DNA from 3 places in the Mesorhizobium sp. M0062 genome. Region 2 is predicted to be linked to each of the others. Evidence: riboswitches for the same ligand, from Rfam matches in the RefSeq annotation. Region 2 holds a riboswitch; each other region holds the start of a gene.

Region 1 (3,267 bases), on a different contig from region 2:
CATCCGGCGCCAAGGTTACCTATTTCGAGGGCTATTTGTGGGATCCGCCGCGCGCCAAGGAGGCGATCCGGCAGACGGCGAAGCTCGCACACGAGGCCGGACGCGAAGTGTCGATGACGTTGTCGGATTCGTTCTGCGTCGACCGCTACCGGGACGAGTTCCTCGAGCTGATGCGCTCGGGCACTGTCGACATCGTCTTTGCCAACAGCCACGAGATCAAGTCGCTCTACCAGACAAAATCCTTCGACGAGGCCCTGGCTCAGATCCGCAAGGACTGCAAGATTGCCGCCGTCACCCGTTCCGAAAAAGGCTCGGTGATCGTGCGCGGCGACGAGACCGTGGTCATCGAGGCGACCGCCATCAAGGAGTTGGTCGACACCACCGGCGCCGGCGACCTCTACGCCGCCGGTTTCCTGCATGGCTACACGCAGGGCCGCAACCTCAAGACCTGCGGCGACCTTGGCTCGCTGGCGGCCGGCCTGGTGATCCAGCAGATCGGCCCAAGGCCAAGGCAGAATTTGCGCCGCGAGGCGGAAGGGGCTGGGTTGCTGTAGATGCGCCGGCAACTAACCAGCCGCCCTACTGACGCGATGACCGCAGTGGCGGAACTGTGTCAAAGCTCGCTGATAGCGACAGCCATTCGCTTCGGAGAACTGACCCATGCTGCTGCCGTGAAGCTCGCTGGAGGAGCGGTGCAAGGCGTGCTTGCCATGACGGCATTCACCGTCATCCAGATCGTCACCAGCATTTTCCAGAAGCTCAGCTTGGGGAAGGCCAGTAAGGTTCCTGAGGTAACGGAGAACTCGCGGCGTCCGTCGGACTTGACTTGCGATCACGTCCCACGATGCCGAATGCGGGCAGCAGACTGAATATTTCACAATGCTAGACAAAGGCGTAAAAGCGCGATCACATAGCGACATAAACATTTCGTTATGCGTCATTGACAAAAGAGCGAACAGCTGTGATTGTCTGCGTGTCGTGGTTCTCGCGTGCGGCGCTGCCGCAGCGGAGCTAAGAGGGAAGCCGGTGCGATGCCGGCGCTGCCCCCGCAACTGTTAGCGGCGAGCCAACCCCAATCATGTCACTGAGGCGAATACCCTCAGGAAGACGGGTAGAGGCTATGACCCCGCGAGCCAGGAGACCTGCCACGCGAATTACGTCCACGGGCGGGGTGTCTCGGTGGCCGCTGCAACCCGGCGTTGATGCCGGCCTGCTAGCGCCTTCCTTGTCACCGACGCCCCAATCATCGGGGTATGACATGACTGTCTCTCAGCAAATTCCTGTAGCAACGCTCGGCATGCCGCGCTTCGGTCGTCGGCGAGAACTGAAATTCGCGCTTGAAAGCTACTGGTCCGGAACATCGTCCGCTGGCGACCTTCTTGCGACGTCGAAGGCGCTCCGAGCCGCTAGCTGGGAAGAGCAGCGCGATCGCGGCGTGTCGAAAATCCCGTCGAACGACTTCTCGCTTTACGACCATGTGCTCGACACCGCAGCCATGGTCGGGGCCGTTCCATCCCGTTACGGCTGGAATAGCGGCGAGGTCCCACTTGACATCTACTTCGCAATGGCGCGCGGCTACCAGGGTCAGACGCAGGATTGTGGACACGCTGGTTACCAGGAGGAGGCTCATGGACCTGGTGTAACCGCGATGGAAATGACCAAGTGGTTTGACACCAACTACCACTACATTGTGCCGGAACTCGATGATGATCAGACGTTCGCCCTCTCGTCATCGAAGCCGGTCGATTACTTCCTCGAGGCTAAAGCTCTCGGCATTCACACACGCCCAGTCATCCTTGGACCCATCACCTTCCTCAAGCTGGCGAAATCGCGTGCCGAAGGGTTCGGTCCCATCGCGCTCCTACCGCGGCTGCTGCCGGTTTACGAGCAGCTTCTGGAGAGGCTGAATCTGTCGGGAGCCGACTGGGTGCAGATCGATGAGCCAGCGCTTGTCCTCGATCTGAACCCGAACGAACGAGCTGCGTTCGAATTCGCCTATGGCCAGCTGTCGAAAGCCGCGCCCGAGCTGAAGATCATGCTGGCTACGTATTTCGGGTCGCTGGGAGACAATCTCGAAACCGCGGTTTCTCTGCCCCTGGCCGGCCTGCATATTGATCTCGTGCGCGCTCCCGAGCAGCTGGAAACGGTGGGTCGGCTCGCTCCGAAGGATCTGGTGCTCTCGCTCGGCTTGATCGATGGCCGCAACGTCTGGCGTGCGAACCTGCCCGCCATTCTCGACCGCATCAAACCGATCGTCGCCGGCTGGCCCTTGGACCGCGTCGAAATCGCGCCTTCTTGCTCGATGCTGCATGTGCCGATTGACCTGCGCATGGAGACGGAACTCGAGGCCGACATCAGGTCGTGGCTCGCCTTCGCGGCCCAGAAGACCGACGAGCTGGTCTTGCTGGCCCGGGCCCTTTCCAAAGGCAGGGATGCGGTGGCAGCCGCGTTGAAAGCTTCTGCCGAGGCTGCCGCCACTCGCTTGACGTCCACGAAGATCCATGACCCGCTTGTTGAGGGGCGGATCGCCAGCATTGACCATAGCATGAAACGACGAGAGAGCGCTTTTGGCGAGCGCTCCAGAGTCCAGGCCGGCACGCTCGGGCTGCCGCCGTTCCCGACGACGACAATCGGGTCCTTCCCGCAGACGCCGCAGGTACGCCGCGCGCGGTCCGCTCATGCGAAGGGCCAGCTCAGTTATGTCGACTACGAGATTTTCCTGAAGAAGGAGATCGAGTCAGCAATTCGTTGGCAGGAAGAGATCGGGCTGGACGTGCTGGTGCACGGTGAGTTCGAACGAAACGATATGGTACAGCATTTCGGCGAGCAGCTGTCCGGCTTCGCCTTCACTCAGCATGCCTGGGTGCAAAGCTATGGGTCGCGCTACGTGCGTCCCCCCATCATCTTCGGGGACGTATCGAGGCGCAATCCGATGACGGTGCGCTGGTGGCAATTCGCCCAGTCGCTTACGGAAAAGCCTGTGAAGGGAATGCTCACAGGCCCAGTGACCATTCTCAACTGGTCCTTTGTTCGAGACGACGTACCCCGCTCCGAAGCCTGCCGCCAGATCGCGCTCGCCATCCGCGACGAAGTGACGGATCTCGAAAGGTCCGGCGCAAGGATGATCCAGATCGATGAGGCCGCGTTTCGCGAAGGATTGCCACTGCGCCAATCTGACTGGAAAGCCTATCTCGACTGGGCTGTCGAATGCTTCCGGATCGCTTCAACGGGTGTAAAGGACGCGACTCGAATCCATACCCACATGTG
Region 2 (3,267 bases):
AAAGCTGCGAGCCGCGATGCCGGCAAGTGTTGTGGAAGGCGCGCAGTTCGCCGGTCTCGTCCCGCAGAATGACGATTTCCTGCGTGCCGACGCGGAATGTCCTGAACGCCAGCGGCTGGGCGAGGTCGGCCTCGCGGCAGACGAGCAGCCAGCTTTTGTGCCAGATGGCGTCGAGATCGCGCTGGTAAGCCTCGCTATCCCAATAGGCCGACGACGGTAGCGTCGGTTCGGCCCGGCTCAGGCCGTTATAGGGGTCGCGCTCGCTCGGGCTGGGATGCATGGCTGGCTTCCTATGAAGCGTCAGCCGACACCCCGGCAAATCGTTTGTCAATCAGAGTGCCGCATTGCCGGTTGCAGGCGCGGCGCATAATCATGTCGTGGACATGGGACATTCGGAAATTGGGGGGATTCGGAAATTGGCCGCACGACAGATGTCGCTTACGCCGGAGCTGGTCGCGCGCTGCTGGCGCGAGATCAGGGACCCCGGGCCGGATCCGGACGCGATGCATCTCGATGACGCCGACTATGACGCGCTGCTGGATGAATTCCAGGTCGAACTCCCGGATAGCGAACCGCTATGGCTGTTCGGCTATGGATCGCTGATCTGGAAACCGGAAATAGATTATGTCGAGGACCGCGTTGCGCTGGCGCGAGGCTGGCATCGGTCCTTTTGCATGAACATGACGCGCTGGCGCGGCACCAAGGACAGCCCCGGCCTGATGATGGCGCTGGACCGTGGCGGACAATGCAAGGGCGTCGCCTTCCGGCTGACCGAAAGTAACCGGCGCGGGCAGTTGGGCCGGCTTTTCCGGCGCGAAGTCACGCTGAAGCCGACAAGCTACCGGCCGCGCATGCTGAAGCTTGCAAGCGAGGCCGGACCGCTCAGGGCATTGGCCTTCGTCATCAACCGCAACGGCCTGACCTATTCAGGGCCGCTCGACGAGGGCAAGGTCGTCGAAAGGCTGGCAACGTCCTGCGGGCACTGGGGGTCGGGCGCCGACTATCTCTACAACACGGTGAAAAACCTTGAAGAGCGCGGCATTCACGATCGCCATCTGTGGCGGCTGCAGCGGCTGGTTGCCGAGCGGATCACCGCGTTGAACCCGTAACGCCGCATGGCGCATTCGCGCTGTTGGCCGGCGGAATTTGGTTTGCCGGATGCGGCCGTTTCAGCCTATAGTCATGCATGTCGTCGGTTCCGTTAGGGACCAAGAGGGAATGCGGTGAGGGCTGACTTGTTGCCCAATGCCGTGGCTGCCCCCGCAACTGTGTGCGGTAGTCCTCTCCAAGCCACTGAGGATTTTTTCCTCGGGAAGGTGGGGAAGGGCGCTGATCCGCGAGCCAGGAGACCTGCCGGCGACAGGGAACTGACTTCGATGCCCTCGGGTGGAGGGCGAAAGGACAAGATATGAATACCGCTTCCGTCTCCCTCGGCGCTTCCGTCTCCTCGCAGTCGCGCTTCATGCAGCTCGTGCTTAGCGCGTTTCTGGGCATTTTCGTCGTCGGCGTTGTCGGTTTCTCGCATATCGATGCGGTCCACAATGCGGCGCACGACTATCGCCATTCGATGGCGTTTCCCTGCCACTGACGAGGATCTGACATCATGAACCTGTTTCGCAACGTCGTGTTCATCGCGGCGATCGCAGGGCTCGTGGCGGGTGTCGCTCTCGCCTGCATGCAGGCCTACGCCACCGTGCCGCTGATCCTCAAGGCCGAGGTCTACGAAAAGGCTGGTGGCGGCCATGAGCATGAGCATGCCGCGGCGCCCGCCGCCAACGCTGCGGACACCAATGCCATGAGCACCGCCGCGCCGGCGGAAAATGCCGTGAGCAGCGCAGCCCCGGCTGAAGCTGCCGCGCCAGCGGAGGACGAAGGCTGGGCGCCGGCCGACGGCTTCGAGCGATTCGCCTTCAGCGTGCTGGCCAATATCGTCACCGGTATCGGTTTCGCGCTGGTCCTGGTGGCCGTTTCCGAATTCGCCGGCGGCATCGGCAACTGGCGCCAGGGGGTGTTCTGGGGTCTGGCCGGCTTTGCCGTATTCACGCTGGCTCCGGGCCTCGGCCTGCCGCCGGAACTGCCGGCAATGCCGGCGGCCGATCTCATGCAGCGCCAGATCTGGTGGGTGGCGACGGTTGTGGCGACTGCCATTGGCCTTGCCTTGATCGCCTTCCGCACCTCGGCGCCGCTGACCGTCCTTGCCGTCGTTCTGATCGTCGCCCCGCATATTGTCGGCGCGCCGCAGCCCGACAGTTTCGAGACGCCGATCCCCGAAGGCCTGCATCACCAGTTCGTGGTGGCGGTGACGGTGACCAATCTGGTGTTCTGGTTGGTGCTCGGCGCCGTCATTGGCGTGGTGCGCGAACGCTTCACCGGCTCGGCGACCAGCCTGCGCGACAGCTTTGCCTGATCGCAGTTTGACCTTTATCATCGGCGGTGGGCGCTCCGGCAACAGCGCGCATGCCGAAACCCTGGCGACGGCGTTGCCGCCGCCATGGGCCTATATCGCCACCGCCGAAGCCTATGACGATGAGATGCGCGAGCGCATCGCGCTGCATCGCTCGCGGCGCGGCGAAGGCTGGGCGACCATCGACGCGCCGCTCGATCTTGTCGGAGCGCTCGAAGCCTTGCCCGACAACCAGCCGGTGCTCGTCGATTGCCTGACGCTGTGGCTGACCAATCATATGCTTTCCGACCATGATCTCGAGGCGGAATGCCGGCGGCTAGCCGACATGCTGTCGCGGCCGCGCGGGCCCTGGCTCGTTGTCTCGAACGAAGTCGGGCAAGGCATCGTGCCCGACAATGCGCTCGCACGCCGGTTTCGTGATGCCGCCGGCCGTCTCAACCAGCAGGTCGCGGCGGTTGCCGATACGGTGCTACTGATGGTGGCGGGGCTGCCGCTCAAGGTGAAATGATGACCGATATCGACGCAAAAGACGAAGAACGCCACCGCGCCAAGATGGCCAAACGCAAGGCGGTGCAGGACGCCGAGGTCGCGGAAAAGACGGTCGAGAAGGGGCTGCTGATCGTCAACACCGGACCCGGCAAGGGCAAGACCACGGCCGCCTTCGGGCTGGCGCTGCGCATGCTCGGCTATGGCAAGCGCGTCGGCGTCGTCCAGTTCATCAAGGGCAAATGGCACACCGGCGAAAAGGACGCCTTCGCGGCGTTCGGCGACCGTGTCGTCTGGCACACGATGGGCGAGGGTTTCACCTGGGAGACGCAGGATCTGAAGCGCGACATTGCGGCGGCCGAAGCCGCCTGGGCCAA
Region 3 (3,267 bases), on a different contig from region 2:
TGTCGAGCAACTCGGCGAGGTGCAGCTTGTCTATGTCGATATCGGCCGCGCTGACCTGCCGTTGGTGACCAAGCTGCCCGGCAATGTCGAGGTCAAGCGCGGGGCAAAGCTGCGACTGACCGCGGATGCCGGGGACCTGCACATCTTCGACGCCGATGGGCACTCCTTCTCGCTCAAGCCGGTGGAAGTGAAGGCGGCTTGAGATAGCTGCGTCGTACAGGCATGAAAAAAGAGCGGCGGGCCAGGCCCGCCGCTCTTTTTTTAAGCTTCGGCTGTTAGTTGTTGCCGAACCGATCCCTGTCGCTGCTCTGAGGAACGAACTTCTGTTGGTCGTTCGACGAGTTCAGCAGCTTGTAGACCGCCGAGTTGGTGCCGGTCGACGAAGTGCGGGTGGTGTCGACGGCAGCGGCCGGCTGGTTGGCGCCATTGGAGCCATAATTGTCGCTGCCGGCAAAGGCAGCGCTCGAAACAGCCAGAACGGCTGCGGTGGCAAGAACGATCTTCTTCATTTTAGTCTCCTGAATTTTTCTGATGCCGCCAGCTGCAGCGGATAAGCCCGCCACGTGCTGGAAACCGGCTTTTAGCGGCCGAAAAGGTTACGGTCGGCACCGTGGGCAGGCGCCTGCTCGGCTGGAGCCGACTTCTCAACCGAAGCCGTATGGCCACTATCGGTCGACGTAATCGCAGGCTGGTTGGCGCCGTTCGAACCGTAGTTGTCGCTGCCGGCGAAAGCGCTGCCGGAGATGGCCAAAACGGCGGCGGCAGCAAGGATGATCTTTTTCATTTCAATACTCCTGAATTTTTTGGGATCCCGAGAGCGACGGGTTAGCCGCCCTTCTTTGGTCGGGATCAGCGATTGCCGTAGAGGTCGCGGTCGGCGCCCTGAACGACAGGCTGCTTGTCAGCGTGCGCCGGCTTCTGAATGGAAGCCGTATACGAGCTGTCGACCGAGACGGCTGGCTGGTTCGCACCATTGGAACCGTAATTGTCGCTACCGGCGAAGGCGCTGCCGGTGATCGCCAAAACGGCTGCGGCAGTGAGGATGATCTTTTTCATTTTTAGTACTCCAGTTTGTCTGTCCGTCTAGCGGCGTGTCTTGGGAGCAATTCGCGTCGTTCGGACAGCCCCGATGTGGGAAAGCCATAGGCTGGTTTCCAATCACGAAGTTGTTCCGTGTGGACCACGGTCCTGCACCTTGAAATTGTGCCAGGAAGTTCCTCTATGGTCATTTATCGCATTGTTTTCAGTTGCTTATGTCGAACCGAGTGGTTCGCTCCGGTGTCGGTTTCCGGGCCGTCGTTCACACGGTCCTGCACGCATTGTCAACAGAAACGAACCGTTCGGTTCGATTAGAGATTGCTAATAGTAACTTTTCGATACCGTTGAGCCCTTTTTGCCCCCGATCGAACTGGATCCGCAGCGATTCGAAACGGCGATGATGGCGTCGCAAGAAACGTCTCAGCTCTTTGACCGGCGGCGGGGAGCGTATGCCGCGCGTGTCGCGCCGCATGGATACGATGTCGCTTTCATGCCGACGTCGCGATCGCTGCCGTGATTAGATGATCGCATCTCAGGTGCCGCTTCGTGACGACGCAGCGGAGAATTGGGAAGCCGGTCAGAATCCGGCGCTGCCCCCGCAACGGTGGTGGAGTTGAAGTCGCAACGGGAGACCACTGGGCAAGAGCCTGGGAAGGTGTCGCGATGGTCCGCAAGGACAACTCCAGAGCCCGGAAACCAGCCCGAGATGCATAGACTCGACTGATCGCGGTGGGCGGTCAAGAGGTGGATAGTGCATGTCCGGCGCCGCGCCGGCCTGCGTCCGATCCTTCCTCCATCACCACCAAGTTCAGTCCTTAAACCACGAGGACAGAACTATGGATACGCGCAACGACATGCTGAGGCTCCTGAACGGCCGCAAGCAAGGCTTTTCGCTGGAACAGCCCTTCTACACCGACCCGGACTATTTCAAGCTCGACATGGAGCTTATCTGGTATCGCGACTGGCTGTTCATCGGCCATGATTGCGAACTGCCGAAGCCCGGCAGCTATATCACCGTGCAGATCGGCGATTATCCGGTGGTGCTGGTCCGCGACCAGAAGGGCAACATCAACGCCTTTCACAATTCCTGCCGCCATCGCGGCAGCCGTGTCTGCAACACTGAGAAGGGCATGGCGGCAAAGCTTGTCTGCCCCTATCACCAGTGGACCTACGAGCTTGACGGCCGGCTGCTGTTTGCCCGCCAGATGGCCGACGGTTTCGACAAGAGCCAGTTCGGCCTGAAGCCCGTCGCCTGCGAGAGCGTCGGCGGCTACATCTTCATCTGCCTGGCGAAAGAACCTGCCGACTTTGCGCCGATGCGCGCCATGATAGAGCCCTACCTCAAGCCGCACCGGCTGAATGAAGCCAAGGTCGCCTTCGAGAGCACCATCATCGAGAAGGGCAACTGGAAGCTGGTCTGGGAAAACAACCGCGAATGCTATCACTGCGCCGGCAATCATCCAGAGCTGTGCAAGACATTCCCCGAAGCGCCGACGGTGACCGGCGTGCAGGGCGCCGACAGCGATCCGGAGATGCTGGCGCACTGGGCGAAATGCGAGGCGGCGGGCCTGCCGAGCAAGTTCCGCATCGATCCGGCCGGGCAATACCGCGCCACCCGCGCGCCGCTGCTGCGCGATGCCGTCAGCTACACGATGTCGGGAAAGCGCGCGGTGACGAAGAACCTGTCCGACACTGTTGCCGCCGACCGCATCGGCACCTTGATGCACTACCACTATCCGACGACTTGGAACCACATACTGATCGACCATGCGGTCACCTTCCGGGTGCTGCCGATCAGCACCACGCAAACCGCGGTGACGACCAAGTGGCTGGTGCACAAGGATGCGGTCGAGGGGGTCGACTACAACCTTGAGGAGCTCACCCATGTCTGGACCGAGACCAACGACCAGGACCGCCGCATCGTCGAGGAAAACGCCTTCGGCATCCTGTCTCCGGCCTATGAGCCCGGCCCCTATTCGGAGCTGCACGAGGGCGGCGTGATCCAGTTCGTCGAATGGTACGCGGCCTTCATCGGCCCGCGCCTTGCCGAAGGTGGCAGGCCGGCGCTGCGCAGCGTCGCGTGAGCTGGAGCAGGCGAAGAAGGACCGGAGGATGAATGCGATGACGGATCTTGGGCTCTATCGCCATCTCGACCAGATGGCGCCCTGGAACGATAGGCTGCAGGTGCTGGAAGTGATCGGCGTCAGCGACGAGGCGCCCGACGTCAAG

Evidence for each region. A riboswitch is a leader RNA that binds a small molecule or an ion and turns the genes downstream of it on or off. The one in region 2 is predicted to bind cobalamin.
Region 1: it holds a riboswitch for cobalamin, as region 2 does, so the genes downstream of both, metE (5-methyltetrahydropteroyltriglutamate--homocysteine S-methyltransferase) here and NKJ64_RS19090 (CbtB domain-containing protein) in region 2, are expected to answer to the same signal.
Region 3: it holds a riboswitch for cobalamin, as region 2 does, so the genes downstream of both, NKJ64_RS01575 (aromatic ring-hydroxylating oxygenase subunit alpha) here and NKJ64_RS19090 (CbtB domain-containing protein) in region 2, are expected to answer to the same signal.

What each region holds. Positions count from the first base shown of each region.
Region 1 covers NZ_JAMYUO010000040.1:25,975-29,241, reverse strand. Annotated here, with positions in the region: gene NKJ64_RS29130 (adenosine kinase) at 1-554, shown strand, start outside; cobalamin riboswitch at 963-1,164, shown strand; gene metE (5-methyltetrahydropteroyltriglutamate--homocysteine S-methyltransferase) at 1,259-3,267, shown strand, end outside.
Region 2 covers NZ_JAMYUO010000015.1:141,247-144,513, forward strand. Annotated here, with positions in the region: gene NKJ64_RS19080 (aromatic ring-hydroxylating oxygenase subunit alpha) at 1-280, opposite strand, end outside; gene NKJ64_RS19085 (gamma-glutamylcyclotransferase) at 417-1,109, shown strand; cobalamin riboswitch at 1,177-1,372, shown strand; gene NKJ64_RS19090 (CbtB domain-containing protein) at 1,409-1,588, shown strand; gene NKJ64_RS19095 (CbtA family protein) at 1,604-2,407, shown strand; gene cobU (bifunctional adenosylcobinamide kinase/adenosylcobinamide-phosphate guanylyltransferase) at 2,400-2,912, shown strand; gene cobO (cob(I)yrinic acid a,c-diamide adenosyltransferase) at 2,912-3,267, shown strand, end outside.
Region 3 covers NZ_JAMYUO010000001.1:343,074-346,340, reverse strand. Annotated here, with positions in the region: gene NKJ64_RS01595 (ABC transporter ATP-binding protein) at 1-202, shown strand, start outside; gene NKJ64_RS01590 (DUF680 domain-containing protein) at 276-509, opposite strand; gene NKJ64_RS01585 (DUF680 domain-containing protein) at 581-784, opposite strand; gene NKJ64_RS01580 (DUF680 domain-containing protein) at 850-1,056, opposite strand; cobalamin riboswitch at 1,556-1,757, shown strand; gene NKJ64_RS01575 (aromatic ring-hydroxylating oxygenase subunit alpha) at 1,875-3,122, shown strand; gene NKJ64_RS01570 (FAD-binding oxidoreductase) at 3,160-3,267, shown strand, end outside.